Regions from separate parts of the Acetivibrio sp. genome, predicted to be linked through region 2. Evidence: riboswitches for the same ligand, from Rfam matches in the RefSeq annotation. Region 2 holds a riboswitch; the other holds the start of a gene.
What was found. Region 2 has a riboswitch for cobalamin ahead of PLH43_RS11470 (ribonucleoside triphosphate reductase). Riboswitches for the same ligand answer to the same signal wherever they lie in the genome.

Region 1 (20,765 bases), on a different contig from region 2:
ATACAAATCAAAAACGGTTTCTTTCCCCGTAAGCTGAGCATACTCCAACGCCTTGTTGTAAAGCACTTCGGTTTGAATGGGATTTACCTGAAAAAAAGACAAAGGTGATATGTTGAACTTAAAATCACCAATATAATCAGTAATAGTTTCCCTTCCGTAGACAACTATATTTTCATCACCCAATATAACATTAGTCTTTTTTGTATTAACATTTAAGACAATACTTTTTATCTCCGGAATCTCTTTTACCAGCTTCTCCGAAAGCTTCTTCTGTCCCGGTATGCTCCTTCCGTTGATAACCAAAACCACCATTACCTCACCAGTCTTAAAACCGACACGGGTCATAATATGCCGAACTAATCCCTCACCCGTAATTTCATCATATGTGCTAATACCATTTTCCTCTATAAATTCCCTAGCAATATCCCTTACCCTGTCGCTTACAGAATGCTGAATACCGCAGGTGGAACAGTCAATAATCTCGTGGGTCTTTTTTGCGTAAAATCCTGCCCTAACCCCATCCTTATATCTTCCCACCGGGTATTGGGCTTTGTTTCTATAGTTTAACGGCTGTTCCATCCCAATAGCATCATGTACTACAACACCTTCCAGTCCGCCGATTCTTCTGATATTCTCACGTACAATGTCCGTCTTAAACTTAAGTCCAGCCTCATAATTCATATGCTGAAGGCTGCAACCACCGCATCTTTTATATGAAGGGCAAAAAGGCTCAGTTCTAGCAGCTGAAGGCTCCAAAACCTTAAGAAGCTTGCCAATAGCATAACTCGTTTTAACCTTTATAATCTTTATTTCAACCTTTTCTCCCTCAATCGGTCCGTCCACAAAAACCGTAAAATTATCTATTCTTCCGACACCCTGCCCCTCGTGGGTCATTCCGGTAATGTCAATAGTATAAACCTCATTTTTCTTTACCAAAGCTTATACCGCCTTTCATACACACTTCTTTGCAAACTTTAGCATATATCTACAAGGAACATTCTCTTATTGCATTTCAAAACACTACTTTTCAACGCCGAGTAAACATTTGCTGTTTTCTTTTAATCCAACGTTTATTATACACAACTTTATCGATGAGTTAAATAACCGAACAAAAAACAAATTAACCCCCTTACGAATTTTGACAAAAAAAAATTGCCCTATTGAGGGACAAGAATTTGAATCAGTTTTCCTTATTGTTAATTATTACACATATTTCTATAATTTAAACATACTATTGTTAAAATTTTCATCATACTTTTTGATTCTTTAACGGCAGTATATAGGGTCTGTCGCCGCTCACCCCATCAATTATGAAAGGCTTTACGCCATATACCTTCTTTACAATCTCCTCCGTAAGAACCTTTTGCGGCTCTCCTTGGGCAACAATTGTCCCATCCTTGAGCATTATCAAATGGTCGCAATACATGGAGGCAAGATTTAAATCATGCAAAACCGCAATAATTGTCTTTCCCTCTTGAGCCATTTTCCCTGCAAGCTCTAAAATCTCTATCTGGTGCTGAATATCAAGGTGAGAAATAGGCTCATCCAAAAGTACTATATCGGTCTCTTGTACTAATGCCCGGGCAATAAAAACCCTCTGTCTTTCCCCTCCGCTTATTTCATTGATTCTCCTGTCCTTAAGGTGCCATACATTCGAAGCAATCATGGCCTTCTTGGCAATTTCCCTGTCTTTCGCGCTTTCGGTCTGAAACCTCTTTACATAAGGGTATCTTCCCATAAGCACAACATCCATAACCGGATAATCACAGGAAACACCGGTGCTTTGATAGAGGCATGCAATTTTTTTTGAAAGCTCCCTCGCCTTCATTCTGCTGATATCCTCGCCATCAACAAATATTGCACCCTTTTGGGGCCGAAGGGCTTTTGCCATGCTCCTCAAAAGCGTGGTTTTACCCGACCCGTTAGGGCCTAAAATCCCATAAAACCGGCCTTTCTCCATCTTTAGGGATATGCCCTTTAGCACATTAAAATCTCCAAAGGATATTTCTATATTCTTAACCTCAATTGAATATGCCTTGCCCTGCCCCAAATCAAACCACCTTCTTCTTGTTCCTTATCAAAATCGAAATAAAATACGGTGCTCCAAACATCGATGTCAGCACTCCTACCGGAATCTCGGATGTGGGAATCCTGGATATTGTATCACACAGTATCAAAAATATTCCTCCTCCTATTGCGGAAAAGGGAAGAACCACCCTGTTGTCCGAGCCGGATATCAGCCTTATGGTATGGGGAATGATTAACCCTACAAAGCCAATAACACCGCTTACTGCCACACAGGCCGCAACAACAACCGAACAAATTACAAGCAGCAGTTTTTTTACCTTTTCCACCTCAACGCCAAGACTCCTCGCCTCATCCTCTCCTGCTGCAATTATGTTAAGCTCCCTGGCAAAAACACAAACGGCAATTATACCTAAAACTACCAAAGGCACAAGTATCAAAACTTGCTTCCACGAAGTAAAGGCAATACTTCCCATCATCCAATATGCAATATTCGACAATTTATCACGGTTTAAAACCATTAAAACCGACATAATGGAGGATGCAAAAAAGCTAACCGCCACACCGGCAAGCAGAAGATGAGTATTGGAAAGCTTGGCTCCCGTTTTTGCTATGTTAAATACGATAAGAACCGTAAGAAGCGCAAAAACAAAGGCCGCTGCCGTAATAACACCAAACCCTCCGACAATTTTATCTGCTCCCATTACAATAGCAAGCGAAGCTCCCAGAGCCGCTCCCGCCGATACTCCCAAAACATAAGGGTCTGCCATGGGATTTGAAAACATTCCCTGGTATGTCGCCCCTGCCGCCGAAAGACCTGCCCCTATAGCTGCGGCAGCAATTACCCTGGGAAGTCTTATATTAAGTATTATAAGTTCATGGGTTCTGCTTATCTCGCCACCTGATGCAAGCCTTCCCACAAAGGGTATCCTGCGGGTCAAAATACGCAGGGCGTCAAGTATTGATATATTGGCTGCTCCAACCGTCGCAGAAGCCAGTATCAAGAACAGTAAAAGCAATCCTCCGAAAATCAAGGCAAATCTGTATCTATATTTTTTATCACCAAACGCCATTTATATTTCTCCATTTCATTGAAAAGCTTCAGGATGAATTATTTGAGCCAGTTCCAAAAGCCCGTCGGCAAGCCTTGGGCCTTGCCTGTCCAGTATGTTGTTGTCTATCTCAAAGAGCTTTCCGCCTTTAACCGCAGAAAGTTCCTTGTACCCATCGGCGTTTTGAATTCCTGCCTTTGAATCATAGAACTTTGAGCATATAAGTATGTCAGGGTCCTTTTCAAGAAGGCTCTCTATGTTGTATTTCCAGCCTTCCACATCATCTGCTGCATTTTTGCCCCCTGCCATCTCAATCATACGGGAAATGAATGTATCCCTTCCTGCAGTATAATCCCCAAATTCACCAAATCCCATAACATAATAAACGCTAGGCTTTTCAAGGCCGTTGACCTTGCTTTCCACAAGCTCTATTTTTCCCTTCATTTCCGCAACAACACTATCTGCCTTGTCTTTGGCATTCAGCAAAAGACCAATCTTCTCAATTATATCGAAAACCCCTTCAAAGTTTTTCTCTGCATGAAATATAGCCACTTTGACACCGGCTTCCTCAAGCTTTTGCACCATCTCCTTCGTAAATATGGTGGAAGTTATAACAATATCGGGCTGAAGTTCAACTATTTTTTCAACATTTGGCTGGTCAATGTTTCCTATAGATTCAATATTCTGAACTTCCTCAGGATAATCGCAAAAATCCGTGCGTCCCACGAGCTTGTCCTGCTTGCCCAAGGCAAAAATTATCTCGGTTATGTTGGGAGCAACCGATACTACCCTCTCGGGCTCCTTGTCCAAGGTCACTTCCCTTTGATAGGAATCCTTCAATGTTATGCTGTATCCGCTTGTATTATTGTTAATATCATTGCCATTGTCACTTTCACTGCATGACGAAAATGCAAAAACCAAAACTATAGCCATTAAAACCGCAAGTATTTTTCTTTTTAAAAACAGACTTCTTTTGCTCTTCATATCCTGTTACTCTCCTTTAAAATAAAATCACATTAAAAAGTTACAAGCACAAAAAATTAAGCCTCTTAAGCTATTTACAGTTTAAGAGGCATAAATCCATTTGCAATCATGCAAATCAATACACCCCCTATCGCTCGTAGAGTTCACGGTGTTATTTACAGGCAGGTCTTCTGACTTGGGTTCGTCAACTCTTCATGCCTTCCCAGTTTCCCAGTGGCAATAATCTGAAGAGTCTCCCCCTCACAGCGGCGGGACCGTGCAGGAATCACACCTGCTTCCCTTTTAATCTGCATTACAAATGCTCGAACCTGTAAACTACTATATTGAATTGTCTAAAATTTATCATAAATATGTTTTAAGGTCAATATCCCAATTCTATTACTCTGCCTTTGATCCGCATTGAGAGCAGAATTTTGTTCCCGGTGAAAGCTTTGTACCGCAATTGCCGCAAGCCTTTTCCTCCTGCTCCTGCTTTTCTCCGCATTGCGGACAGAACTTGGCACCTTTTGCAATTTCAAAGTTGCATTTAATGCATCTGTCCTTCTCTTCTACAAGAGGCTTGCCGCAGTTGGGGCAGAACTTTGTCCCCAAAGGCGCGTTGGCTCTACATGCCGGACACACTACATTCTGCTGAGGCTGTGCCTGGGGTTGAGGCTGGTAATACTGCGGCGGTTGTTGAAAGCCTCCACCGGTAAACATCTGTCCCATCATATTGCCTATTGCAGCTCCGGCGCCCATTCCTGCGCCCATGCCGGCAAAGGAACCTCCTCCCTGGTTTCCTGCAGCTGTGTTCATTGCATCGAGAGTTCTTTTCTTAGCGTAAGTATCCATACCGCCCATCAGATTTATCTGAGCACCTTCCTGGTATGCCTTTCTGAGCTCTTCAGGAAGAATCAGCGATTCAATTGTAAGCTCGGTAAGCTCAAGCCCTAAAGCATTAAACTTGCCCTTTGCATTCAGCGTAACCATTTCCGCAAACTCAGGCATGTTGCTCTGCATCTCGAAGAAGGACTTTTTCGACTCTGCCACCGTATCTTTAAGATACGTCATAATGTATGACCTCAAAGTCTTTGTAAGGTCCTGAGTTGCCATAGTACCCCTTGTTCCCGATACATCCTTTAAGAACTTTACCGGATCGGATACTCTGAAAGAAAATGTTCCCCTCGCTCCGACTTCTATCGGTCCAAACATGGGGTCCAACATCGGAAGGGGTGACTGGGTACCCCAAGTCTGTTCGGTAAACAGTCTGGTATTTATAAAATACACCTCTGCCTTAAAAGGTGAATTAAATCCGTACTTCCAAGATTTCAGCTTTGTTAGAATCGGCATGTTTTCTGTTGTCAGTTCGTATCTGCCGGGTTCAAAAACGTCTGCCAATTGACCTTCGTTTATGAATATAGCCACCTGAGACTCCCTGACAGTAAGCTGGGCTCCCATTTTTATTTCTTTGTTTGCTACAGGAAAGCGATAAACTATAGTATCTGCACTAGAATCCGTCCATTCGATTACTTCAATGAATTGTCCCTTGATAAAATTTATCAAACCCATTTCAAACACCCCTTTTTAACAAGTTTTAATTTACGCCTGTCCCTTCTGCGTTTGTAAATCTCTCCGAATAAAAAAAGCAATTAATTCAGTCACATTCTATTTTACCATATACTTTTTACAATTCAAATCTTTTATTTGTAAATAATTATTTTCGTCTACAGATATAAGGATATCTAGGCTTTTTTTTAGCAATTATCTCTTTTTAGAGACAGGGCACATTTATCGCCCCCTTATAATAATACGAATTTTTGTATATAATTTTGTATATAATATAGAAAAATATGCATTTATAGATTTTTTATATCGAATAAAAAAATACAGTTATATTTATTTAAACCGGTTTTGATTTTATTTTTTTACAGTGATATAATAATCAATGTTGTGTTAAATATAAAAACTAAAAATAAAAGGCGGTTGTTATGAAAAGAGCAAACCACAAAAAGGAAAACAAATATTTATCAATTGTTGTTATTCCTCACAACACAGATGAGATAAAGGTATTTAAAATCTCTTCTGTAAAATACAAGTTAATGGCCTTAGGGACTATTTTACTAACTATGTTTATATGCTCGGGAATTTGGATTACATATTTGACATATGAAAATCGCGCATTGAATGATGACAGAAAAAAGGTCATTGCTGTCAATAATCAACAAATGAACTTGATTACCGAAAGAGAAGAAGTTATCCAATCCTATATCAAAAAAATTAATGAACAGGACGAATTAATCAAAAGCTTTACAACTCTCTACAGAGATATGACTGCAAAATATATCGACGGCAATATGGAAAGCATTACAGCATCAAGATCCGGTCTTAGGGATGATCGTGCTTTTATAAACGATATAAACAAGCTTAAAGGCATTTTAGACAAGCTCGAAGAAATTAACGGCGATGATACCGATATTTTAAGCGATTTAAGCGAAACTCAATCCAAGCTCAAGGCATACATAGACTCTGTTCCTACTTTGTGGCCGGCTTCAGGAAGTATAAGTTCCAATTTCGGTTCCCGTTCGGATCCCTTCAATTTTTCCCAAAAGAAGCATGAAGGTATTGACATCGCGGCAGACTACGGTACCGTAATAAGGGCATCCGCCACCGGAAAGGTTACTCTTTCGGACTGGTACGGCAATTACGGCAAATGTGTCATTATCAGTCACGGTAACGGTTTGAGCACACTTTACGGACACTGCCAAACGCTTCTTGTAAAAGAAGGACAGACCGTTCAAAAGGGTGATAAAATAGCCACAGTCGGAAGCACCGGAAGAAGTACGGGTCCCCATTTGCACTTTGAAGTACGGCTAAATGATGTTCCTATCGACCCGCTGCAATACCTGGATAATAATTAGAGGCTTTACCGGCCGGTCTTTTATAGTAGACAATGGGCATTAAACAACAGTTTGTAAAGGGAGGTTAATCATGTTTAATAAAAAGGATAGTTCTTCAAGCCCGGATGTTTTTGATACACTTATAGGAGTAAATTCCACATTGGAAGGCAATATCGAGACGGAAGGCACCATAAGAATTGACGGAAAGATTAAAGGAGACGTTAAGGTAAAAGGCGATGTCTATATAGGCAAAGATGCCAATGTCAACGGAAACATATTCGCAAACAATGTCTATATGTCCGGCAGAGTGGACGGAAATATCGAAGCCAAGGGCGTGCTAAGAGTTCTGTCAACTGCGCAGCTCTATGGAGACATACTGGTTCAAAGCCTCATATCGGATGAAGGCAGCATATTTGAAGGAAACTGCAAGATGGTGTCCGCTTCAAATGCCCAAGGCGTAGATAACGGTGCCTCAAAAAAGAGCAAAAGCACCAAAGATAAAGATAGTGATAAATCCCAAACTTCAGGGCAATAGAAGCTCAATTTGTGAAAATAAGTTTGTCAAAGAAATAGAAGTCAGATGAAAGTCACGTCTTCATCTGACTTTACTTTGCAAACCAAGTTTTATATTTTAAAGATTTATGTACTGTCACCGCTTCTACCCCTGTCTATGTAGAACTCCGGAACATCACCGATAATTACCGTTTCTGCCACAGGTATTCTTGTCGTTATCTCCGTCTTTTTAGCCGTAAACGGCACTGCAATTCCCACGGAGGTTTTCACCTCAAGGTATATCCTGTGCCTTGTCTGGTTGATTCCGGCACTTATAAATTCCGATTTAAAGTCCGTTTCCACGCTCCCCGCAGGAATTACCTTGACATTAATCTTTGGGCCGCCGGTGGCAAGCAAGGAGTCACCAAACACCGCACCTAATGGAATTGATATCCTCTCATCCTTAAGCTCCAAAAGCCTTTCTTGAATATCCAGGGATAAACCGGCATATATTCTATTGAGCTTTACAATATCTGTTTGTATGGAATTGATTCTGTCGTCCTGATCCCTGTTAATTATTACAATTTCATCGTAGTTAATATCGTCATAAAAGTTTTCGTTTACAGCCCTGCTTACTGCATTGTTTATTATGGACTTTGTTCTGTACTCCGATATTTCCAAAATGCTTCGTCTTATTCTGCCCTCAGCAAAAGCAATAATGAGTACAAGAACAATGACAATTATTGCAATTACTATATATCTGCGAAGCCTTTCCCTGTTCCTTTTCAGATACCATAGTCTTCGGTAAAGCTTGGTCTTTCTTCTCATAAAAAAACCCTCCTTTACTTATTCTATGTCTTAGGCTTTTCCCCTGTGAGTGTTCCTCATGAAATAAATTACAAAGAATTTTTTATCAATGCAGATTTTTATGTTATAATGTAATAAGTTTAGACTAGAATTTTATTAAAGAATTAATTGGACAAACAAACAATATTGGCTTTTATTAAAAAAGGAGAGGTACTTTTATGAACTCGAGGACAGGAACTGCTTCAACGAGAACACAAAAGAGCTCAAAAAAGAAGCGGACCAATAAACCATTCAAGATAGTATTATCGATTTTCAGGGTCTTTATCTTCTTTGCCATTGCCTTTTCGATCATCGTGGGAGGCATATTGTCAGGCATGACCTTGGCTTATGTCAAAACAGCGGAAGACCTCACTGCAGACCAGCTTGCACTGACAGGTTTTACCACTCGTGTCTATGATTGTAACGGCAATGAAATTATGGCGTTGCAAGGAGACAAAAACAGAGAGATGGTGGACTTTAAAGACATACCGCAGGACTTGAAGGATGCTTTTGTTGCAATCGAAGACAAACGTTTTTACAAACATCCCGGTATAGATGTAAAAAGAATAACGGGAGCGGTAATAAACTTCTTCAAGCCCGGTGCATCATCTTACGGTGGCAGTACCATTACCCAGCAGGTAATAAAAAACCTTACCGGCAACGAAGAGAGATCCGTAAAGCGAAAGGTTCAGGAGTGGAGGCTTGCGCTTACTCTAGAGCGTAACCTTAGCAAGGACCAGATACTGGAAATTTATCTGAATCTCATATATATGGGACAGAACTGCTATGGAGTCCAGGCTGCAGCACAGACTTATTTCAACAAGGACGTAAGTGAACTTACCCTTGCCGAATGTGCTTCCCTTGCCGGAATTACCAATTGGCCCGGCAAATACGACCCCTTTACCGAAAAAGGTAAAGAAAACAACATAGAACGTCAAAGAGTTATATTAAAACAAATGCTGGAACAAGGGTATATAACCGAGGCCGAATACAACAAAGCAATAAATGAAGAACTGAAATTTGCAGACTCAAACAAGCGCACATCGGAGCATGTCAGCAATCAGCCATACTTTATAGACCAGGTTGTAAAGGATGTAAAAAAAGATCTTATGGCACTGGGCTATTCGGAAGAAGTGGCCATAAGAATGATCTATAACGGTGGACTTCAAATATATACCGCAATGGACCCGGATATTCAAAAGGCAATGGATGAGGTATTTACCGATGAAAAGTATTTCACAAAAGTAAACAAAAAGACAAGTCAGACCCCTCAGGCAGCCATGGTAATAATAGATCCCAATGGCTATGTCAGAGCTCTTTATGGAGGCTCCGGAGAGAAAATAGGTGCACCTCTCAACAGGGCATCGGATCCCCAAGTAAAAAGGCAGCCGGGTTCGACCTTCAAGCCTATTGCCATTTACGGACCTGCCATTAATGAGAGAAGAATAACTGCCGCCACAGTTGTGGACGATGTTCCTGTTTACATGCTGGGAGCAGACAAAAGTGCATACCCTACCAATTATGATTATTCATATGCAGGACTTACCACCATCCGCAGCGCCATAAAAAGGTCTGTAAACGTAGTGGCCGCCAAAGTATGGCAGGATATTTTAGGTCCTGATTTGTCATTGAAATATCTTGACCGGGTCAATATAAACAGGGACAACGAAAGATATCTGTCGCTGGCAATGGGCGGACTTTATCAAGGTGTAAACCCGCTTCAAATGGCAGCGGCATATGTACCTTTTGTCAGCAAAGGAATATACTACGAGCCCATAACCTATACAAAGGTTCTGGACATGAAAGGAAGAGTCCTCCTGGAGAAAAAGCCGAAAAGCACCATTGTCTATGATGAGGCTGCTGCATATGTTATGGTTGACTTGATGAGAAGTGTCGTAAGCGAATCCGGCGGAACTGCCGTTGGACTCGGTCAGCTGCAGAAGGGAAAAATGCCTACGGCAGGTAAGACCGGTACCACCAGCGACAACTACGATAAATGGTTCGTTGGCTTCTCACCCTACTATATTGGAGCCGTCTGGTACGGGTATGACCACAATGTCAGCATTTCAAGCGCCGAATCAAACAGAGCGCAGCAAATTTGGCATGATGTTATGGAGAAAGTACACGAAAAATTGGAACCGATACAGTTTACCGAACCTGAAGGCATTGTCAGGAAAAAAATATGCATCTACTCCGGCAAAACTGCAACGGATTTATGTGCCAGCGACCCAAGAGGTTCTGCTGTAAGGACTGAATTGTTCATCACAGGCACCGAGCCTTCGGATGATGATTTATGTGACGTGCATGTCAAAGCAGAAGTATGCAAGGACAGCACCGATGCCGATGGCAATCCTCTGCTTGCCGGCGAATACTGTCCTCACGAATCTTTGGAAGAGAGGATATTTATAAAGCGTCCGGTACCTTATGTACCGACCAAGCCGGGAGAAAAAGCACCAGCTGACATAAAATATGAGCTCCCCGAAGGAAAATACTGTAACGTACACGGACCGGAACAGGTACCGAGTCCGGACGACACTAACGATGATAACCGGTATGATCCGGATGAATTGCCTTATGACCGAACCCTGTGGCCTGATTTTCTTAATGATATTGAGCAGGCAATTCCTCGTGTATTCAGAAGGGATGACAGATAAGAATTAAGAATAAGAAATTAAGAAAAGAATTTATGAGACAAATTTAAGCATAAAATTAGCTCTGGAATTAAACTCTCCAGAGCTTTTTTACACCCTTTTTTTATTCGTATCTCAGAGACTCTATAGGGTCCAAATCTGCCGCTTTCTTTGCAGGGTATACGCCAAATACAAGTCCCAATACCACCGACCCTAAAAAAGCCCCAATAATTACCGGAACATCAACCACCGGCGGAATGTTAATAACCTGAGAAATTATATTACCTCCCATAACTCCAAGAAAAATCCCTATGCTGCCGCTTATTCCTGTCATAATGATTGATTCTGTAATAAACTGAAATATTATGTCCCTCTTCTGGGCCCCCAATGCCTTTCGTATGCCTATTTCCCTTATTCTCTCGGTTACGGAAACAAGTAGTATGTTTATAATTCCTATGCCTCCGACTACGAGGGTAATAACCGCAATAACCAAAAGCACCGTTGACACAACTCCAATTATGCTAGAGAGAATCTTTTGGGAGTCTTGCGTGCTGTATGTCATATATATGTCCTTTTTGCCCTTGCTTATCTCCAGAGCTCTTACTATTCTGTTCCCCACTTCCTTGTAATCCACTTCTTTGTCCAATGTAACCAATATGCTGTCTAGGGTTTTGTTGTTGTAATACATTTGCTGAACCGTGGTAATAGGCATATATACTTTCGTAGGAAAATCTTCATTGTCCATTATGCTTGCCATAGCATCATTGGTAGACTTTGTAACTCCAATTACCTTTAGCTTGTAGTTTCCGGAAGGCGCTTTAAATTGTACTACTTCGCCCACAATATCCACTTTGTTGAAATACCTTTTTGCAAAGTATTCATCAACAACTACAACCTTCAGCCTTGAAGATACGTCAAAATCGGTAAAAAACCTGCCTGCAGCCATTTCCATAGGAGTAATGTCCTTATACTGGGCTGTAGTTCCGTATACTAAAGCACTTCTTGTCTTCGTATCCATTCTGAATGACCCCGAACGCTGAATATAGGTTGTGACATTTTTTATTTCCCGTGCAGCTTTTTTTACTGTCTCAATATCTTCAAGATACAGCCTCTCATCGCTGTCTACGTTCATATTTTTGTAGCCTATGGTAAGCACATTAGCGCCGATTTTTTCAAATTGACTGTTAATATATTCTTCTGTGGCATTTCCAATTGCCATTATTGTAATAATTGAAAATACACCCATGATGATTCCCAGCATGGTAAGAATGGACCTCAGCTTGTTTGCCTTAAGGCTGTCAAGCGCCTGTCTGACACTTTCAACAAAGCTCATTTTCGCACCTCTTTTCAACTATTCTATTATCTTTACTTTAGATCCATCCTTATGGAATGATTGCGGATCATCTACAACGATATCACCTTCATTAAGTCCTTCCAAAACCTCGGCAGTCATATCGGAGATAATGCCAAGCTTTACATTTCTCTGCACCAGTACACCCTTTTCTTTGTCTACCAGTAATACATACTCGTTTCCGTCTTTATCGGTTTTCAAGACCCCCATCGGTACCACAACTATATCCTTCTTTTCATTGGTCAATATTTCACAGTCTACACTAAGTCCGGGTTTTAGATTTGCATTCGTATTGTCAATTGATATGTCCACTTCAATCACAACATCCTCTCCCACAGATGTCATGCTTGATTTTGCAACCGGTGAAATGCTTTCCACCACTCCAAAAATTTCAATATCCTCACTAATGGCATCTCCGGTGATTCTGACTTTCTGTCCCGCTTTTACATCCTTTATGTTATACTCACTTACCATGGCCTTTACTTTCAGCTTGTCAAGGTTGACTATCTTAAAAGCCGGCTGAGCACTATTTGTGTAAGCCCCTTCCTTAATGTTTATCTCGGTAATAACCCCGTCAAAAGGACAAATCATTGCTTCCTTTGTTTTTTGAATTTTTTTCTCCAGGTCGCTAATACCAATTCTTGTAGCATTAAGGTTCTCTTCCTTTACCTTTTTGTCCACATCCCTGCTTTGTATAGCAGCATCGTAAGCAACCTTTGCGTTCTCCAGTGCGGTCTTTGCATCCCTTACAGCGTTTTGGGCCATATCCAGCTCACTTTTTGATATTGCCTGGGCTTCAAAAAGCTTTTTGCTGTCTTCCAGTTTCTTTTCACAATCGCTTAAGGTTTGCTCGGCACTTTTTACTGCCGATTCGGCCCTTTTTATTTCGGCATCAACCGTCGGAGCGATTTGGGAAAGCTCTTGAACTTTCTTGTTTATTTTGAGCTTTTCCAGCTCCGTTTCCATGCTTTCAGTATCAAGCTCCATCAACTGCTGTCCCTTTGACACCTTTTGATACTTCTCAACCAAGAGCTTTTTAACCTTTGCAGAGCTGTCTACATAAATGTCATAGGACTCGGCTTCCTCAATTTTTCCCGATGCCGAAATCGACGAGGATACGTCTCCCTTACCTATTTCAACAGTTTTTACGCTGTAGACGGTACTGCTGCTAAACACCTGCTCCATATTGCCGCTCACAAGGTAGGTCAATCCTACCAGTCCTCCAAGAACTGCTATTACAATTAATATACTCACAACTTTTTTCATGTTGCCGCCTCCATTTCAATACGTAATCTTCTCATAACCTCTTTTGCATCAAGAGGTCGTTGTACTGCCACATCGCTTCTTAGGTATCCGTCCCTAAAGGTCACAATCCGCTTTGTATGCTGTGCAATATCGGGTTCATGGGTAACTAGAATTATTGTAACTCCATCTCTGTTTAGCTCCTGAAACAAATCCATGATTTCTTCCCCCGAATAGCTGTCAAGGTTTCCCGTAGGTTCGTCGGCGAGAATAATTGCAGGGTCATTCACCAGCGCCCTTGCTATGGCAACCCTCTGCTTTTGACCTCCCGACATTTCATTGGGCTTGTGATTCATCCTGTCCTTTAGCCCCACTCTTTCAAGAGCCGCTTCCGCCCTTTTCCTTCTTTCCTTTGCATTTACTTTGGCATATATCATCGGAAGCTCAACATTTCGAAGAGCCGTCATTCTTGGTAGAAGATTAAATGACTGGAATACGAATCCAATCTTTAAGTTCCTGATTTTGGCAAGCTCAACTTCGTTAAGACCGGATATATCCATTCCGTCAAGTATGTATTTGCCCGATGTTGCCCTGTCAAGGCAGCCTAAAATATTCATAAGAGTTGACTTACCTGAGCCGGATGGCCCCATAATAGATAGAAATTCTCCCTGTTCTACACACAGGTTGACTTTTTTTAGTGCTTTGACTTCAATCTTTCCGTTTTTGTATATCTTATCGACATTCTTAATTTCGATAATCATTTCAATATCACAGCCTTTTTACAATAGTAATTTATACCAAACCTATTCCATATAGATAAACACCCTTTTTGGGTGCTTATGTATTATAATTTTTAATTGCACAATGCTTCAAATTCGGCCATTAAAACATTAAAATCGTAAATTGCGGCAAACGTCTGATACTGCGCATCCAAATATTTTTCCTGTTGACTTAAAAGTTCTTGCCTGCTCACAAGTCCATTTTCAAGTTTCAGCTCCAAATTCTGAAGCTTCTTTTTCTGTATATCCTCCCACTTTGAAGCAAGTTCCACATTGTCCTTTGCCGAAAGCAAGTTATTGTACTTATTTCTAATTTCCACTTCCAAGTTTATCTTTGCATCTTCCAGTTCTATTCTTGCAAGCTCGAGGTTTGTTTTGTTTTCATTATATATTGAATTGCTGTCGGTATAATACTTTTCCGTAATCTCCATTATCTTCTCTTTTACCTTGAGGTTCTCAGACTTTTTATATATATCTATGTTTTTCTCAATGGCATCATTAATAACTTTTTCAAGCTTTATGCTCTTCCACTTTGCCAATGTCAATTTTTCATCAATCTTTAAATCCTTATCGTCAAGTTCAAGGCTTAATAATCTTTTAAGCTCCATTTCGGCTGTCTTCAAGCTTTTTTCAACTTTCTGCACATCGATTTTTTTAGTATCCAAAGAATACTTTATATCATTAAGGTCATTTTCGGTTATCTTTCCCTCACGGTATCGCACTTCCGCCATTGAATATTTTTCATTCAGGATGTCCAGCTTTGCCTTTTGCATATCCAATTCTTTTTCAATAAGAAGCCTGTTTAAAGCTGCTTTATAGACATCCAGCTTCAAGTTGTCAATATTCTTCTGTTTTGCTCTTTTGGCATACTCAAGATTTGCCTCTGCTTCAAGGGGAGTAACATCCTTTTTGATGTCATTATTGTACCTTTCGCTTTTGGTGCTTGCAGGGTATAAAAACTCCGCATCTTCCTTCGCATCCAAAAGAGCACTCTCCTTGGTCTTAATTTCCAAGTCATCAAGAGTAACCTGCTTGCTGTTCTCAACAGCGTATTTTTGAAAACCTTCAATATTAAAAATGAGGTTTTCTCCAACTGCCAGAACTGTCGTAATGGCAAAAAGCAAAGGTGCGGTCAAAACCAAAGCCAAAACCCTCTTCTTCATATGCACCACCCTTTCTAGTATGCCGGGCCTAGGCCCGCTGCCTCTTCAAGCTTCATTTTTTTCGTATTATAGTTGTAAACCGTAAGATTAAATCCGTTTTGCAATTCTTCTATTGCCAGCTCCATTTCCAAAAGTACCGTTTCAGATATTAACCCCTGCTCATACTGGGCTTTAAGCTTTTCATAACTTCTTTTCTGCATATTCAATGTTGCCAAAAGACTATCCATATTGTCCCGTTCCTTAATTACATCTATGTACGCGGATTTGATGTTATTTTCAACCTCATATTTGGCTTTGTCAAGCTGAACCTGCAAGCTTTCCATTTCCAGAGAGGTATCTTCATGCTCTTTTCGTATGTCAGGATATATCTCCTTCGCCCTGCTTTTTCCAAGAATTTCCAAGTGCTGCTCCTTAATCTTAATCTGCTCGGTTATGTTGGCTATCTCAAGCCTGTTCTCCAAAGCCGCCTCAATATAGTACTCCACCGGATTTAATGTCAGATTCCTTGTAAGCTCGGAGTATAATACTTTATCATAGGCTGTATCAATGGGCACACCAATAAAGGAGTTAATGCTTCTTTGCATGTTCTCCCGGTTTCTTTTGCATTTTTCAACATCCTTTTCTGCTTTCAGGTAATCATACTCTGCCTCTTCAAACTCAATCCCCGAAATCAGCCCGCTTTCAGCTTTGAGTTTTGCAGCATTGTATTTCTTTTCTTGGAGCTTCAATTTTTTCAGGCTCAATTGATAATCCATGTCTGCTTTCAAAAATCCAAGATACAAATCCCTGAGCCCCAAAGAAAGAGCTTTTTCGGTAACAAGTCTGCTGTTGTCAGCCATCTTCCAATAATATCTCATCTGAAGGGGCAGAAGCTGTGCCTGTTTGGTCAGAAGCACCTGGATGTTTGGGGGATAAATATAATAATATTTTCCCATGGGAGTATCGATAATTGACATCTCCGTCTCAATTCCCCTGGTACGCTGTACTATACCGCTGTACTGATAAAAGGCCTTTCTTTCCGTCAACTTCTGCTTCAACACGGCCCGGCTGTTTTCTAGCATGGCTTCGTTTGCAGCATCATAAGACAACCGGCTGTCATTGGCTGCATATACTTGCGAAACAATCAGCATGGAAACAATAATTATTGCGGATATGATTTTTTTCAAACTGCGCCCTCCTTTCCTAATTTTAAAAGTATATTACCCCTCCCCTAAAAAATGCAAACTTTATCTATTTAAAATCTCACTTTTTGCCTAAGAAAAGTGAACCTACATCCTTTCCTGCCAAAATAGAATAAACTATATGCGGGTCATCTCCATTTGCCAAAACCATGTTTATACCTGCAGAAGTGGCAATCTTTGCAGCCGAAAGCTTGGTAATCATACCTCCGGTACCTCTTGAGCTTCCCACACCTCCTGCACATTTTTCGACATCAGGTGTTATTTCCTCAACCACAGAAATAAGTTTCGAACATTCATTCTCTCTCGGATCGCAGTCATAAAAACCGTCAATATCGGACAAAATTATCAATAAATCCGCATTAACCAGTGTTGCAACAATTGCCGACAATGTGTCGTTATCCCCAAATACGTTGTTTGCTTCGGACTCTATTTCATCAACAGCCACCGAGTCGTTTTCGTTTACTACAGGGATTATTCCCATTTCAAGCAAAGTCTCAAAAGTGTTTATTACGTTGGTTTTGCCTGTAGGGTTTTCAACCACGTCACGGGTCAAAAGAATCTGCCCCACTGTATGCCCATATTCCAAAAACAACTTACTGTACATATACATAAGCTCGCACTGCCCCACAGCAGCAACGGCCTGCTTATCCTTTAACTCTTTAGGCCTTGAGCTTAATTTCAGCTTGCTCACACCTACACCTATTGCTCCCGATGTAACCAATACCACATCTTTTCCTTGGTTCATAAGGTCTGATATAACTCTTACCAGCTTTTCCATCCTTGCAAGATTCATTTCACCATTTTCATATGTAAGAGTTGAAGTACCTACCTTTATTACTATTCTTTTTGAATCAGCTAAATTCTCTCTCAAATTCGAATTTTCCATAAAACTTCCCCTTATCTTTCTTATCTCATTGTCACATAATAATGTTTTCATAATAAATGTTTTTCTGTTTTTTCAGAATAACATATAAAATTAACAATACCATTATACGACTAATAGTGTAAAAATTCAAAACATAAAGCTAACAAATCACAAATTAATTTAATCCTTTATACAACTACAAGTGTATAGGTACAATTAAGAATAACGAAATACAAATCGCAATAGAAAAAGATAAAAAAGCCACCTTGCACAAGGCAGCTTTTTTACTTTTGTATATAAATTTCTTAAGTGCAAAATTATTAATATAGGTTAATTATTTGCTGGCTTCCTCAATAGCAACTGCAACTGCAACAGTAGCACCAACCATCGGATTGTTACCCATTCCGATAAGTCCCATCATTTCAACATGGGCAGGAACAGAGGATGAACCTGCAAATTGTGCATCACCGTGCATTCTTCCCATTGAGTCGGTCAATCCGTATGAAGCAGGACCTGCAGCCATATTGTCAGGATGCAGTGTTCTTCCAGTACCTCCTCCGGATGCAACTGAGAAGTACTTCTTGCCGTTTTCATAAGCCCATTTCTTATATGTACCTGCAACAAGGTGCTGGAATCTTGTAGGATTTGTTGAGTTACCTGTAATGGAAACGTCAACACTCTCTCTTATCATTATAGCAACACCTTCGTTTACGTCATCAGCGCCGTAAACTTTAACCTTTGCCTTTTCACCGTTTGAGAAGGCCTTTTCCTGTACAACCTTGAGCTCACCGGTGCTGTAATCGTATTCAGTCTGTACATATGTAAATCCGTTGATTCTTGAAATTATGTAAGCGGCATCTTTACCGAGACCGTTCAATATAACCTTCAAAGGTTCTTTTCTAACTTTGTTGGCTGTCCTTGCTATACCAATGGCACCTTCAGCTGCTGCAAAGGATTCGTGTCCTGCAAGGAAGCAGAAGCATTTTGTTTCTTCTCTTAAAAGCATTGCTCCAAGGTTTCCGTGACCCAAGCCAACCTTTCTGCTGTCAGCAACAGAACCCGGAATACAGAAAGCCTGCAATCCTATTCCTATTGCTTCTGCAGCTTCAGCAGCAGTCTTGGTACCTTTCTTCAATGCCACTGCGCATCCCAATGTATATGCCCATACAGCATTTTCAAAAGCTATTGGCTGAACGCCTTTTACTATCTTTTCAACATCAATGCCCTTGCCAAGGCACAATTCCCTAACCTCTTCAAGACTGTTAAATCCATACTCTGCCATGCATTTGTTTATTTGATCTATTCTTCTTTCATAACCTTCAAATCTAATCACTTAAAATCACCTCTCTTTTCTATTGATTCAATTACTCTTTTCTCGGATCAATTACTTTAACAGCTTCACTAAATCTGCCGTATGTTCCTATGTTTTTCTCATAGGCTTCTTTCGGATCCACACCGTTTCTTATAGCTTCCATCATCTTTCCGAGATGGACAAACTTATATCCGATAACTTCATCATTTTCGTCAAGACCGATATTTAAAATATATCCTTCGGCCATTTCAAGATATCTTACACCTTTGTCCTTTGTTCCGAACATTGTACCCACCTGGGAACGTAATCCTTTTCCAAGGTCTTCAAGGCTTGCTCCTATAGGCAGTCCGTTTTCGGAAAATGCAGTCTGAGTTCTTCCATATACAAGCTGCTTGAATATTTCCCTCATTGCAACGTTGATAGCGTCACAAACAAGGTCGGTATTTAAAGCCTCAAGAATGGTCTTTCCGCCCAATATTTCAGCAGCCATAGCAGCTGAGTGGGTCATTCCCGAGCATCCCAAAGTCTCAACCAGGGCTTCTTCGATAATACCGTTTTTAACGTTCAATGTAAGTTTACAGCATCCCTGCTGCGGTGCACACCAGCCCACACCGTGCGACAGTCCGGAGATATCTTTAATTTCCTTCGCCTTAACCCATCTGCCTTCTTCCGGGATGGGAGCCGGTCCATGATTCGGTCCTTTTTTAACACAAATCATATTTTCAACTTCGTGTGAATAGTTCATTAATCTTTGTCCCCCTTTACTCTAACCTTACTATAAATTCATTTGTGACAATTCTATAAAAAATTACTGCATACATTATATCACATAAAAACAATGCTGCAATAATTTTAATGTACTATCTCATAAAAAATTGAATTATGTCGTTAAATAGCTGCCGAATAATACATCAAAATACATATGGTTTTAACTATGTAAGTTTTTTGTTATACAAGTAACCGGATGAGTAAATTTAACATAATATATAATTAGAAATCTTAAAAGACGGGGAGAAGATATGAACAAATACGAAAAGCTTGAAGCCATAACAAACGGAATAAATGCCGCCAATAAAATCAGGACATTGCAAAGCTCTGCAACAAATGAAAGGGCAGATGCCATAGCCAATATTGACCAAGTGGGGCTAATCAGCCAAATGCTCGACATAATTGCCCAGTATTCACCAAATACCCACAGAAAAAGACTTCTTAATGAAAATCTGAATAAGACACGGATGTACAGCCAAGTATACAAAGGACTCAAACATGAGATGAAGGACATAAAATCCAGCAACAGAGTCGGTAAAAAAGATATTATTAATACTCTACATATATTGCAGCCGGTAGTTGACAACCGCAGCCGGACTTTAATCGAAAAAATATTGAAAATCCAGGAGATATTAGACTCCTGATTTTCTCAAAAACCTTTTACCTTTTAAGCTATAGTATCCCCCTATGCGAATTTTATCATAGTTGAGTTCAGTTAATCCCCGAACCCCTCTTTCCACAGGGGTTCTCCTTCTTTTTACCCATATAACCTGCTCTGTCTGAGGCTTTTTACCCGGCTCAAAAAAGGAGTGCATAACAAGCAATGCATTTCCAATGGTTGTACTGTATTTGCTCTGGCTTTCCATAATCGTTTCATCATCGCTAAGATACAGGAACACAAGACCTATAAAGCCAAGCACCACGACTGAAACTCCAGTAATCAAAAAAGCCTTTATTACTTGTAAAAGAAACAGATTTTCCACATCGTCCATCCCCCATTGCGCTAAAAAAGCATCAAAACCCCTATTTATTCAATAATATTATATCATATTATTTGCATTTATTTTTTGCTTTTTGCCTTAACATCGCCAAAAATTGTGTGTAAAATATTTGGTATAGGTATATATTTTAGTCAAGCATAAATAATATTAATGAACTAAAATTTCCAACCAAAATCAAACAGTAAAGGAGTGTCGTCT
Region 2 (9,298 bases):
AGCAACATATATAGGAACTGTGGTGGGAGCGGGATTTGCATCCGGGCAGGAAATGCTTCAATTTTTTGCGGTTTTCGGTTTAAAAGGGCTTTGGGGATTGCTTGTTGTTACAGCTTTGTTTATGGTATTCGGCTATATTATCATGGGAATAGGAAGAAGTCTTGGGGCAGAATCTCACCTTCAGATAATCAAGCATTCCGGCGGAAGGTTTTTAGGCACTTTAACAGACTGGCTGATTACTTTTTTCCTGTTTGGTGCTCTTACTGCAATGATTGCAGGATCAGGTGCCTTGGTAAAACAACAGTTTGGTATTAATCCCCTTTGGGGGAATATATTTATGGCTGCTTTTACAGCATTGACCGTACTTACGGGAATCAAAGGGGTAATAAACTCCATCAGCGCAGTGGTTCCCTTTTTGATTACTTCAGCGGTGGGTATCAGCCTGGCATCAATTATCCTTGTAACGCCTCAGTCAAGGAGTTATGAACTTGTTGCAGCAACGGTGCCAACGTCAGCAAACGGACTGATTAGCAACTGGCTTTGGGCTGCCATTCTCTATGTTTCGTACAACATGGTGCTGGCCATTTCGGTATTGGGTCCTTTAGGAGTGCAGGCAAAGAATGAGAGTGCTCTTAGAAATGGGGCAATACTTGGAGGAATTGGGCTTGGAGGCTCGGCAATAGCCATTTATTTTGCCATGGAACGAAACATTGAAATCGTCCGGAATATGGAGATTCCTATGATTTATCTTGCCGGAAGCCTGTCCTATGTATTGCAAATTATATATGCGTTAGTGCTTATCGGAGAAATATATACCACAGCTGTTGGAAGCTTATATGGATTTTCTGCGAGGATTACAGACATAAATGAAAATAAAGCGAAGTTTTATATAATCGGAGCAACCCTTTTGGCATTGGCAGCAAGTCAGCTGGGGTTTTCCAATATGGTAAAATATCTTTATCCTATTGTAGGATATGGAGGAGTTGTACTTCTTGTAAGCCTTGCTGTTGCGAGCTTTAAGCCAAAAAAGAAAGTATTGAATGCTAAAAAGTAAAATCGGCTCATTTATGGTTGATTTTTTTTTCTCATAATATATAATTATTATACTATTGCAATTATACGGTGAGTATTTATGGAGAAACACACAGGTCTTAAATTCTTTGAGCACATTCCGGCAGTGCCTGATAACGGAATGATTCTTACAAGACTGGGCTATAGGAAAACCACAACGATATTGGATGACAATTATAAAAAAAAACTTGCGGAAAATATAAACAAGGGCTTGATGCTGTGCAACACAAAGGGAGTATTCGGAACATTTAAGATAACAAAAAGGGATGAAGAATTCGTTGAACTTGAAAATGGTGTGATTTTAAAGAGCAAAAGCCTGTCAAAACTTCTTTCTGGCAGTATGGATGTTGTCTTGATGGCAGCTACGGTGGGAAAGGAAATTGTGGACAGGATAGTGGATGAGATAAATAAAGATGGTGCTTTTGCTGTAATTCTAGATGCTGTGGCTTCTGAAACGGCAGATGCCGCTCTTGACTGGATGGTTGATTTCATTAACAGAATGATAAGGAGAGAAGGAAAGAAGCTTACCAAAATGAGATACAGTCCCGGTTATGGAGACCTTCCTTTGTCGAATCAGAAATTGATTTTTGATACGTTGAATTTAGAAAGACTTGGAATCAGTATCACGGAAAGATTTATGCTGGTGCCCGAAAAATCGGTCATTGCTATAGCAGGTGTGGAAGGGGTTGGTTGGAATGAATAAAAAAGATTTTTTGGATTATTTAAATAAAAACATACTGGTTCTTGACGGTGCCACAGGTACCGAGCTTCAAAAGAGAGGAATGCCCAGCGGGGTATGCCCGGAGATGTGGGTAATTGAAAATCCGGATGTGATTTTGGATATTCAAAAAGATTACATAAACGCAGGGTCAAATGCTGTCTATACCTGTACCTTTGGAGGCAACAGAATAAAACTCTCCGAATTTGGATTGGGTGACAAGGTGGTTGAAATAAACAGAAAACTGGCACAGCTTTCAAAAAAGGCTGTTGGTGAAAATGGCTTTGTTGCCGGGGACCTTGCGCCTACCGGAAAATTCGTAAAACCTTTTGGAGACATGCCCTTTGAAGAAGCAGTGGATATTTACAAGGAACAAGTAAAAGGCCTTTTGGAAGGCGGTGTGGACTTTTTTGTAATAGAAACCATGATGGACATACAGGAAGCAAGGGCTGCTTTGCTTGCCGTAAAGGAAAGCTGTGACCTTCCTGTGTGCGTGAGCATGACCTTTGACGAAAGCGGAAGGACCCTTACAGGAACCGATCCTGTGTCGGCTCTAATCATTTTGCAAAGCTTTGGTGCGGATGCCGTTGGATGTAATTGCTCCACAGGACCTCAAGATATGATAAAAATAATCAGGGCCATGAAACCCTATGCAAAAGTGCCTCTGCTTGCCAAGCCAAACGCAGGTCTTCCAAGACTGATTGACGGTAAAACCCGGTTTGACATGGGAGCAGAAGAGTTTGGAAGCTACATCGGGGAATTCATAGAAGCGGGGGTAAATCTTTTAGGTGGCTGCTGCGGTACATCTCCGCTTTACATTGGAGAGATTCGAAAAAATATGGAGGGGTTAAGTCCTATACCTCCACAGCCTAAAGAGATTTGTGCCTTGGCCTCCGCAAGAAGGACGGTTTTTGTTGATGCCAACGAACCTGTGGTAGTGGTGGGAGAGAGAATTAATCCAACGGGAAAAAAGAAACTGCAGGAGGAATTGAGGCAGGGCATGACATCTTTGGTAAGGCAATTTGCCATAGAGCAGGTGGAAAAAGGAGCCAACATACTGGATGTTAATGTGGGTATGCCCGGAATAGATGAAAAAGAGACAATGATAAAGGTGGTGGAGCTTTTGTCCTCCATCTCCGACGCTCCTCTCTGCCTGGATTCTTCTTCACCTGAGGTTCTGGAGGCAGCTCTTAGGATTTATCCCGGCCGTGCCCTTATAAACTCTATCTCGGCAGAAAAGGCCAAAATTGAGAAGCTTCTTCCGATTGCGGCAAAATACGGTGCGGCATTTATAATCCTGCCTTTGAGTGATGCCGGAGTGCCTAAAAGTGCCGAGGAAAGGTGCCGTATAGTGGAAGAAGTCTTTAATCAAGCGTCAAAGTTGGGATATATGAAAAAGGATGTCATAGTGGACGGACTTGTTATGACTGTATCGGCCGATCAAGAGGCGGCTCTTGAGACATTAAAAGTTATAAAATGGTGTACCGACAGTTTTGGTTGCGGAACAATAGTGGGCCTTTCAAATGTATCTTTCGGAATGCCCGAAAGAGCATGGATCAACTCGGCTTTTCTTGCCATGGCAATCGGATACGGACTTACCATGGCCATATTAAACCCGTCCAGTGATACGCTTATGAGCATAAAAATGGCTTCGGATGTATTGAAGGCCAAAGATAAGAACAGCAAGAGATATATTGAGCATTTTGCTGCTTTAAAGAGTGGCATGCCGGAGGTTTCGGAGAAAAAAGATACGGCAAGCTCTGTTGAAAAAGTGTATGATGCCGTGGTAAAGGGTGACAGGGAGAATATTCGAAAGTATATCGATAATGCATTAAATGACGGGACAGAGCCTTCGGTAATAGTGGATAAATATCTTATCCCTGCCATAACCCATGTAGGCGACCTTTACGACAGAAAAGAATATTTTCTGCCCCAGCTTATTCAAAGTGCGGAGACAATGAAAGAAGCCTTTGGAATTTTAGAGCCTCTTCTAAAGAAGGAATCGGAAGACAAAAAAGGCAGCAAGGTGGGAGTAGTACTTGCCACCGTAAAGGGAGACATACACGACATAGGGAAGAATATAGTGGGATTGATGCTTAGAAACTACGGTTTTGAAGTATATGACCTCGGAAAGGACGTAAGCGCCGAAGAAATAGTAAAAAAGGTGAAGGAGACAAAGGCACCGATAATCGGTCTTTCAGCTCTTATGACCACAACGATGCTTGAAATGAGGGAAGTTGTGAACCTTGTTAGAAAAGAAGGACTTGACACCAAGATAATGATTGGCGGAGCGGTAGTAAATGCCGATTATGCAAAAGAAATCGGCGCGGACGGATATTCGGAGGATGCTTATGCTGCAGTAAAGCTTGCATCCAGGCTTGCAGGGATTTAAGAATATCAGTTCTTTATAAAATAATTAAAAATAATAGTCCGGAAATTCAAAAATGATATTGACACTATATATAGTGCATGGTATAATTAACCATAACAACATATTGAAAACGGTATAGGTGCCGGGGCTATTGTTTAGCTCAGGTTAAAAGGGAAGCAGGTGAGAATCCTGCACGGTCCCGCCGCTGTAATGAGGAGACGCTTCAATTTTATGCCACTGAATGATAATTTGGGAAGGCTTGAAACGTCGATGATTCTAAGTCAGAAAACCTGCCTATAAGTTCAAAACACCATTGCTCTACGGAGGATAGGGAGGTGTGGATACCTTGGGTTTTTCTCAGACAACCTTAAGCTTTTCAATTTAGAGGTTGTTTCAGTCCTCATGTCCATATAAATAGATCACATTTTTTCTAGAAACTATGTTTTTTCATTTTTTCAGGGAGTATCAATTTGTTCTGCATACAGAGCATTTCTGTTTCTGTGAAAAAAATCAGATGGGAGATGTCATAATGGTTACGAAAATTTCAAAAAGGGATGGAAGAGTTGAGAAGTACCAGCCGGAAAAAATAACTTGGGCGATTTTTAAAGCTGCCACTGCGTGCGGAGGAAGCGATTTTGGCCGTGCTGAAGAGCTTTGCCGCCAGGTAAATGAAATACTTAACAAAAAGTTTGAAAACAGGATACCCGGTGTGGAGGATATCCAAGACATCGTAGAAAAGGTATTGATTGAAAACGGTCATGCCAAAACTGCAAAGGCTTATATATTGTACCGTGAGAAGAGAAAAAGTGCCAGGGATTTAAATGCCTTGGTGGGGGCCACTATTAATATGTTTTCCGACTACCTTGGAGACAAGGATTGGCATATTCAGGAGAATGCCAACACTCAAAAAAGTGTAAACGGCCTTAACAATTATGTGAGAGAGACTTTTACAAAAAAATACTGGCTCCATGAAATTTATCCTGCCGAAGTAAGGGAGGCCCATGAGAACGGAGACTGCCATATACACGACCTTGGCTTTTTCGGCCCATATTGTGCAGGATGGGATTTGCGCCAGCTCCTTTTAGACGGATTCGGCGGTGTTAACGGCAAGGTGGAAAGCAAGCCTGCAAAGCACTTAAGATCATTTTTGGGGCAAATTGTAAATTCCACTTTTACAACCCAGGGAGAAACTGCCGGGGCTCAGGCTTGGTCCAGTTTTGATACATATTGCGCACCGTTCATACGTTATGACAATATGACGTATGAACAGGTAAAACAGTGCCTTCAGGAGTTTGTTTTCAACATAAACGTACCCACAAGAGTAGGATTTCAATGTCCTTTCTCAAACCTTACATTTGATATAAAAGTTCCAAACACTTTAAAAGATGAGCCGGTTATCATCGGCGGAAAATATATGGATGCAACCTATAAAGAGTTCCAGAAAGAGATGGATATGTTTAATATGGCCTTTTGTGATGTAATGTTAGAAGGCGATGCCAAGGGAAGAGTGTTTACTTTCCCTATACCAACCATTAATATCACAAGGGATTTTGACTGGGATAGTCTTGTAGTTGATAAATTTATGGAAATAACCTGCAAATACGGCATACCCTATTTTGCAAACTATGTAAACTCTGACCTGTCACCGGAGGATGCTGTCTCTATGTGTTGCAGGCTGAGAATTGACACTACTGAATTGAGAAAAAGAGGAGGAGGGCTTTTTGGAAGCAACCCTCTCACCGGGTCTATCGGAGTTTTTACAATCAACCTTCCGAGAATCGGTTATCTTTCCAAATCCGAAAGCGAATTTAAAGCAAGGCTTTGGAAAATAGCCAATATAGGCAAAACTTCTCTGGAAATCAAGAGAAAAATAATTGAGCAGCAGACGGAAAAAGGACTCTATCCTTATTCCGCCCACTACCTTAGAAACGTTAAGCAAAGGACGGGGCAATACTGGTTCAATCACTTCAATACCATTGGAATCGTGGGAATGAATGAAGCACTCATAAACTTTATGGGAAAAGATCTAACTACTCAGGAAGGGCAGAAATTTGCTATTGAAATAATGCATTATTTGAGGGATGTTTTATTGGAATTCCAAAACGAAACCGGACATTTTTACAATCTGGAAGCTACTCCTGCAGAAGGAACATCCTACAGGCTTGCCAAAATTGACAAGGAAAGATATCCTGACATAATTACGGCAGGACATGATATCCCGTATTACACCAACTCAACCCAGCTTCCTGTAGAATACACGGATGATATTTTTGAAACCTTGGACCTTCAGGATGAACTCCAGTCCCTTTATACCGGAGGTACGGTTCAGCACCTTTATCTGGGCGAAAGCATAGAGGATATAAATGTATGCAAAAACCTTATAAGAAAGGTGTTTACGAATTATAAAATGCCCTATATCTCAATTACTCCTACTTTCAGTATCTGCAAAGACCATGGATACATAAAGGGTGAGCATTTCTGCTGTCCCGAGTGCGGCAGCGATACAGAGGTGTGGTCAAGGGTAACGGGGTATTTGAGACCGGTGGCAAACTATAATATTGGTAAAAAGGAAGAGTATTTTAGCAGGAAAAAATTTAGACTGGCGGAGAAGGTGTCATGAGAATTGCAGGTATACATAACAACTCCTTTGTGGATTTCCCGGGAAAACTGGCAGCTATTGTTTTTACTCCGGGTTGCAATATGAATTGCTTTTATTGCCACAACAGGACGCTGATTTCCGGAAACAGCGAGGAGTTAATTGATAGTGATGAGGTTTTTAAGTTGCTCACAAAAAGAAAGGGATTTATAGAAGGTGTGGTTGTAAGCGGAGGGGAGCCTACACTCCAGGAAGACTTGGAAGACTTTATGGAAAAGGTCAAATCCTTGGGATATGCGGTAAAGCTGGATACCAACGGAACCAATCCCCAAGCAATTGAAAACCTTATCCGAAAAAGACTGGTGGATTATATTGCAATGGATGTAAAAGCTCCTTTTGGCAAGTACAATGAAGTTTGCTGCGCTAAGGTGGATATTGAAAGAATTAAGAAAAGCATTGAGATTATAAAAAGCAGCAAAATAGACTATGAGTTTCGTACCACTGTCGCTCCCGGGCTTGATATGGATGATATTTTGGAAATAGCAAATGATATTGCCGGGGCAAGATTGTATGTGCTGCAAAAATACCGGGATATAAGCGGAAAGGGGATAAAGGGCTCCCACAATCCTCAATTTCTGCTGGATGCGGCAGCAAGAATAAAGGGAATAGTCCGCAAAGTGGAAACAAGAGGGGTGGCATTTTGCGCATAATGTTATCAAAAAAAAGCGATGGACCAAATATCCATCGCTTTTTTCACAATACTGTTTATATCAATTTTTGAACTCTTTGCCTTACTTTCTCTTCACCCATAATCTGCTGTATCTCCCAAAGGTCCGGGGAACTGCTGCGGCCTACTATGGCAATTCTTATAACGGTACTTACATCACCCACATGTCCTTTGTACATATCGGGATTCTTCTTGAAGTCCTTCGGTTTTGCCGCATAACCGTTCTCTGTCGCAATTACCTTGATTTTTTCAAACCACTGGGTTTGGTCATCATTGTGATTGTATGTTTCAAGGTATGCCTTAAGTATTTTTTTGGCTTCCTCTTCGTTTATGTTTTTGGGATACTGATCGGCTATTGTAAAATATTCATCAAAGAAATAGCTGATAAACTCAAATATCTGTTCGCAATAAATTAAATCTTTTCGCGGTTTGTCAAGGTTTCTTCCAACCGACAGCAGCTTTATTACCGAATCTTTATATTCTACCAAGAGGTTTACGATTTCTTTTTTATACTCCTTAGCCCATTTAAGCAGAAAATCATAAATTTCTTCTGCCGGAATTTTAGCCAGAACATTTTTACTTATATCATTGAGTTTGTCCAAGTCAAACAAAGCACCGGAATTACTCATTTTATCAAGAGAAAAAGGGAAATCCTCTATATTGCTGTCCGGATTTTGAATTCTCCACTCTTCAAAATTGGAGTTTAATATTGTCATAAGATATTCCCTTACCGCTGCGGGATGATATCCCAATTGCATGTAGTACTCCAACCCCAATTCCGGATCCTTTCTTTTTGAAAGCTTTCTTTTTACTCCATTGTCTATTTTCATCAAATGAGCTGTATGGCAGTATACCGGCAAATCCCAACCCAATGTTGTAAACAATTCATAATGAATCGGCAGGGTTGAAAGCCATTCTTCTCCTCTTACCACATGGGTAACTCTCATCAAATGGTCATCAACCACATGGGCAAAATGGTAAGTCGGTATGCCGTTAGCCTTCAAAAGCACTATGTCCTGGAAGTTAGCCTGCATGGAAAGGCGGCCTCTTATAGCATCGTCAATTTCAAAAGTATCTTCCGGAGTACCCATGGATTTAAAACGAATTACGAAACTTTCGTTGTTTTCCAGATGCTTTTGAACCTCTTCCAGGGTCAAATCCCTGTGCACAGCCCATTTGCCGTAATATCCTGTATTTACGTTTTCTGCTAACTGCTGCTTTCTTATTTCCTCCAGTTCTTCTTCGGAGCAGAAGCATGGATAAGCCCTGCCCATTTCAATCAAGTGCTTGGCCACAGTTTGATAAATTTCAGCTCTGTTGCTCTGAAAATACGGACCGTAATTGCCTGTTTCTCCGTTGATGCCTGCTCCTTCATCAAACTTGAGATCAAAGAATGCCAGAGAGGATATGATGGTTTCCACTGCACCCTCAACTTTTCTCTTGTCATCGGTGTCCTCTATGCGAAGAATAAACACACCGTTGCTCTGATGGGCTAAACGTTCATCCACAAAGGCTCCGTACAGATTGCCAAGATGAATAAAGCCTGTCGGACTCGGCGCCAACCGGGTAACTTTTGCTCCGGCGCTTAAGTTTCTTTTCGGAAATACAGTATCCTCATAATAGGATACCGGCTTTGTTATGTTCGGAAAAAGCATATCCGCCAACTTCTTATAATCCATATTTCACCTCATTATAAATTTTTATAGTTATTGCTTGTTTATGGTTAAAATTAAAGACGGTTTTTGTTATTATAAACAAAAAACCGTCATTTCATCACTTTGGTGACCCATAGGGGAATCGAACCCCTGTTTCCAC

Region 1: linked by a shared signal. The riboswitch ahead of PLH43_RS01405 (ABC transporter substrate-binding protein) and the one ahead of PLH43_RS11470 (ribonucleoside triphosphate reductase) in region 2 are both predicted to bind cobalamin.

What each region holds. Positions count from the first base shown of each region.
Region 1 is NZ_DAORXT010000005.1:834-21,598, forward strand. It holds gene rlmD (23S rRNA (uracil(1939)-C(5))-methyltransferase RlmD) at 1-936, opposite strand, end outside; gene PLH43_RS01395 (heme ABC transporter ATP-binding protein) at 1,250-2,050, opposite strand; gene PLH43_RS01400 (iron chelate uptake ABC transporter family permease subunit) at 2,052-3,098, opposite strand; gene PLH43_RS01405 (ABC transporter substrate-binding protein) at 3,114-4,061, opposite strand; cobalamin riboswitch at 4,204-4,388, opposite strand; gene PLH43_RS01410 (SPFH domain-containing protein) at 4,440-5,609, opposite strand; gene PLH43_RS01415 (M23 family metallopeptidase) at 6,029-6,958, shown strand; gene PLH43_RS01420 (polymer-forming cytoskeletal protein) at 7,029-7,472, shown strand; gene yunB (sporulation protein YunB) at 7,577-8,257, opposite strand; gene PLH43_RS01430 (PBP1A family penicillin-binding protein) at 8,455-10,929, shown strand; gene PLH43_RS01435 (ABC transporter permease) at 11,030-12,238, opposite strand; gene PLH43_RS01440 (efflux RND transporter periplasmic adaptor subunit) at 12,257-13,522, opposite strand; gene PLH43_RS01445 (ABC transporter ATP-binding protein) at 13,519-14,259, opposite strand; gene PLH43_RS01450 (TolC family protein) at 14,352-15,440, opposite strand; gene PLH43_RS01455 (TolC family protein) at 15,455-16,606, opposite strand; gene proB (glutamate 5-kinase) at 16,683-17,507, opposite strand; gene PLH43_RS01465 (GGGtGRT protein) at 17,821-18,819, opposite strand; gene PLH43_RS01470 (hypothetical protein) at 18,851-19,543, opposite strand; gene PLH43_RS01475 (hypothetical protein) at 19,818-20,210, shown strand; gene PLH43_RS01480 (hypothetical protein) at 20,199-20,558, opposite strand.
Region 2 is NZ_DAORXT010000098.1:237-9,534, reverse strand. It holds gene PLH43_RS11485 (hypothetical protein) at 1-1,054, shown strand, start outside; gene PLH43_RS11480 (methionine synthase) at 1,133-1,774, shown strand; gene PLH43_RS11475 (homocysteine S-methyltransferase family protein) at 1,767-4,181, shown strand; cobalamin riboswitch at 4,281-4,473, shown strand; gene PLH43_RS11470 (ribonucleoside triphosphate reductase) at 4,690-6,780, shown strand; gene PLH43_RS11465 (anaerobic ribonucleoside-triphosphate reductase activating protein) at 6,777-7,466, shown strand; gene gltX (glutamate--tRNA ligase) at 7,522-9,162, opposite strand; tRNA gene PLH43_RS11455 (tRNA-Glu) at 9,263-9,298, opposite strand, start outside.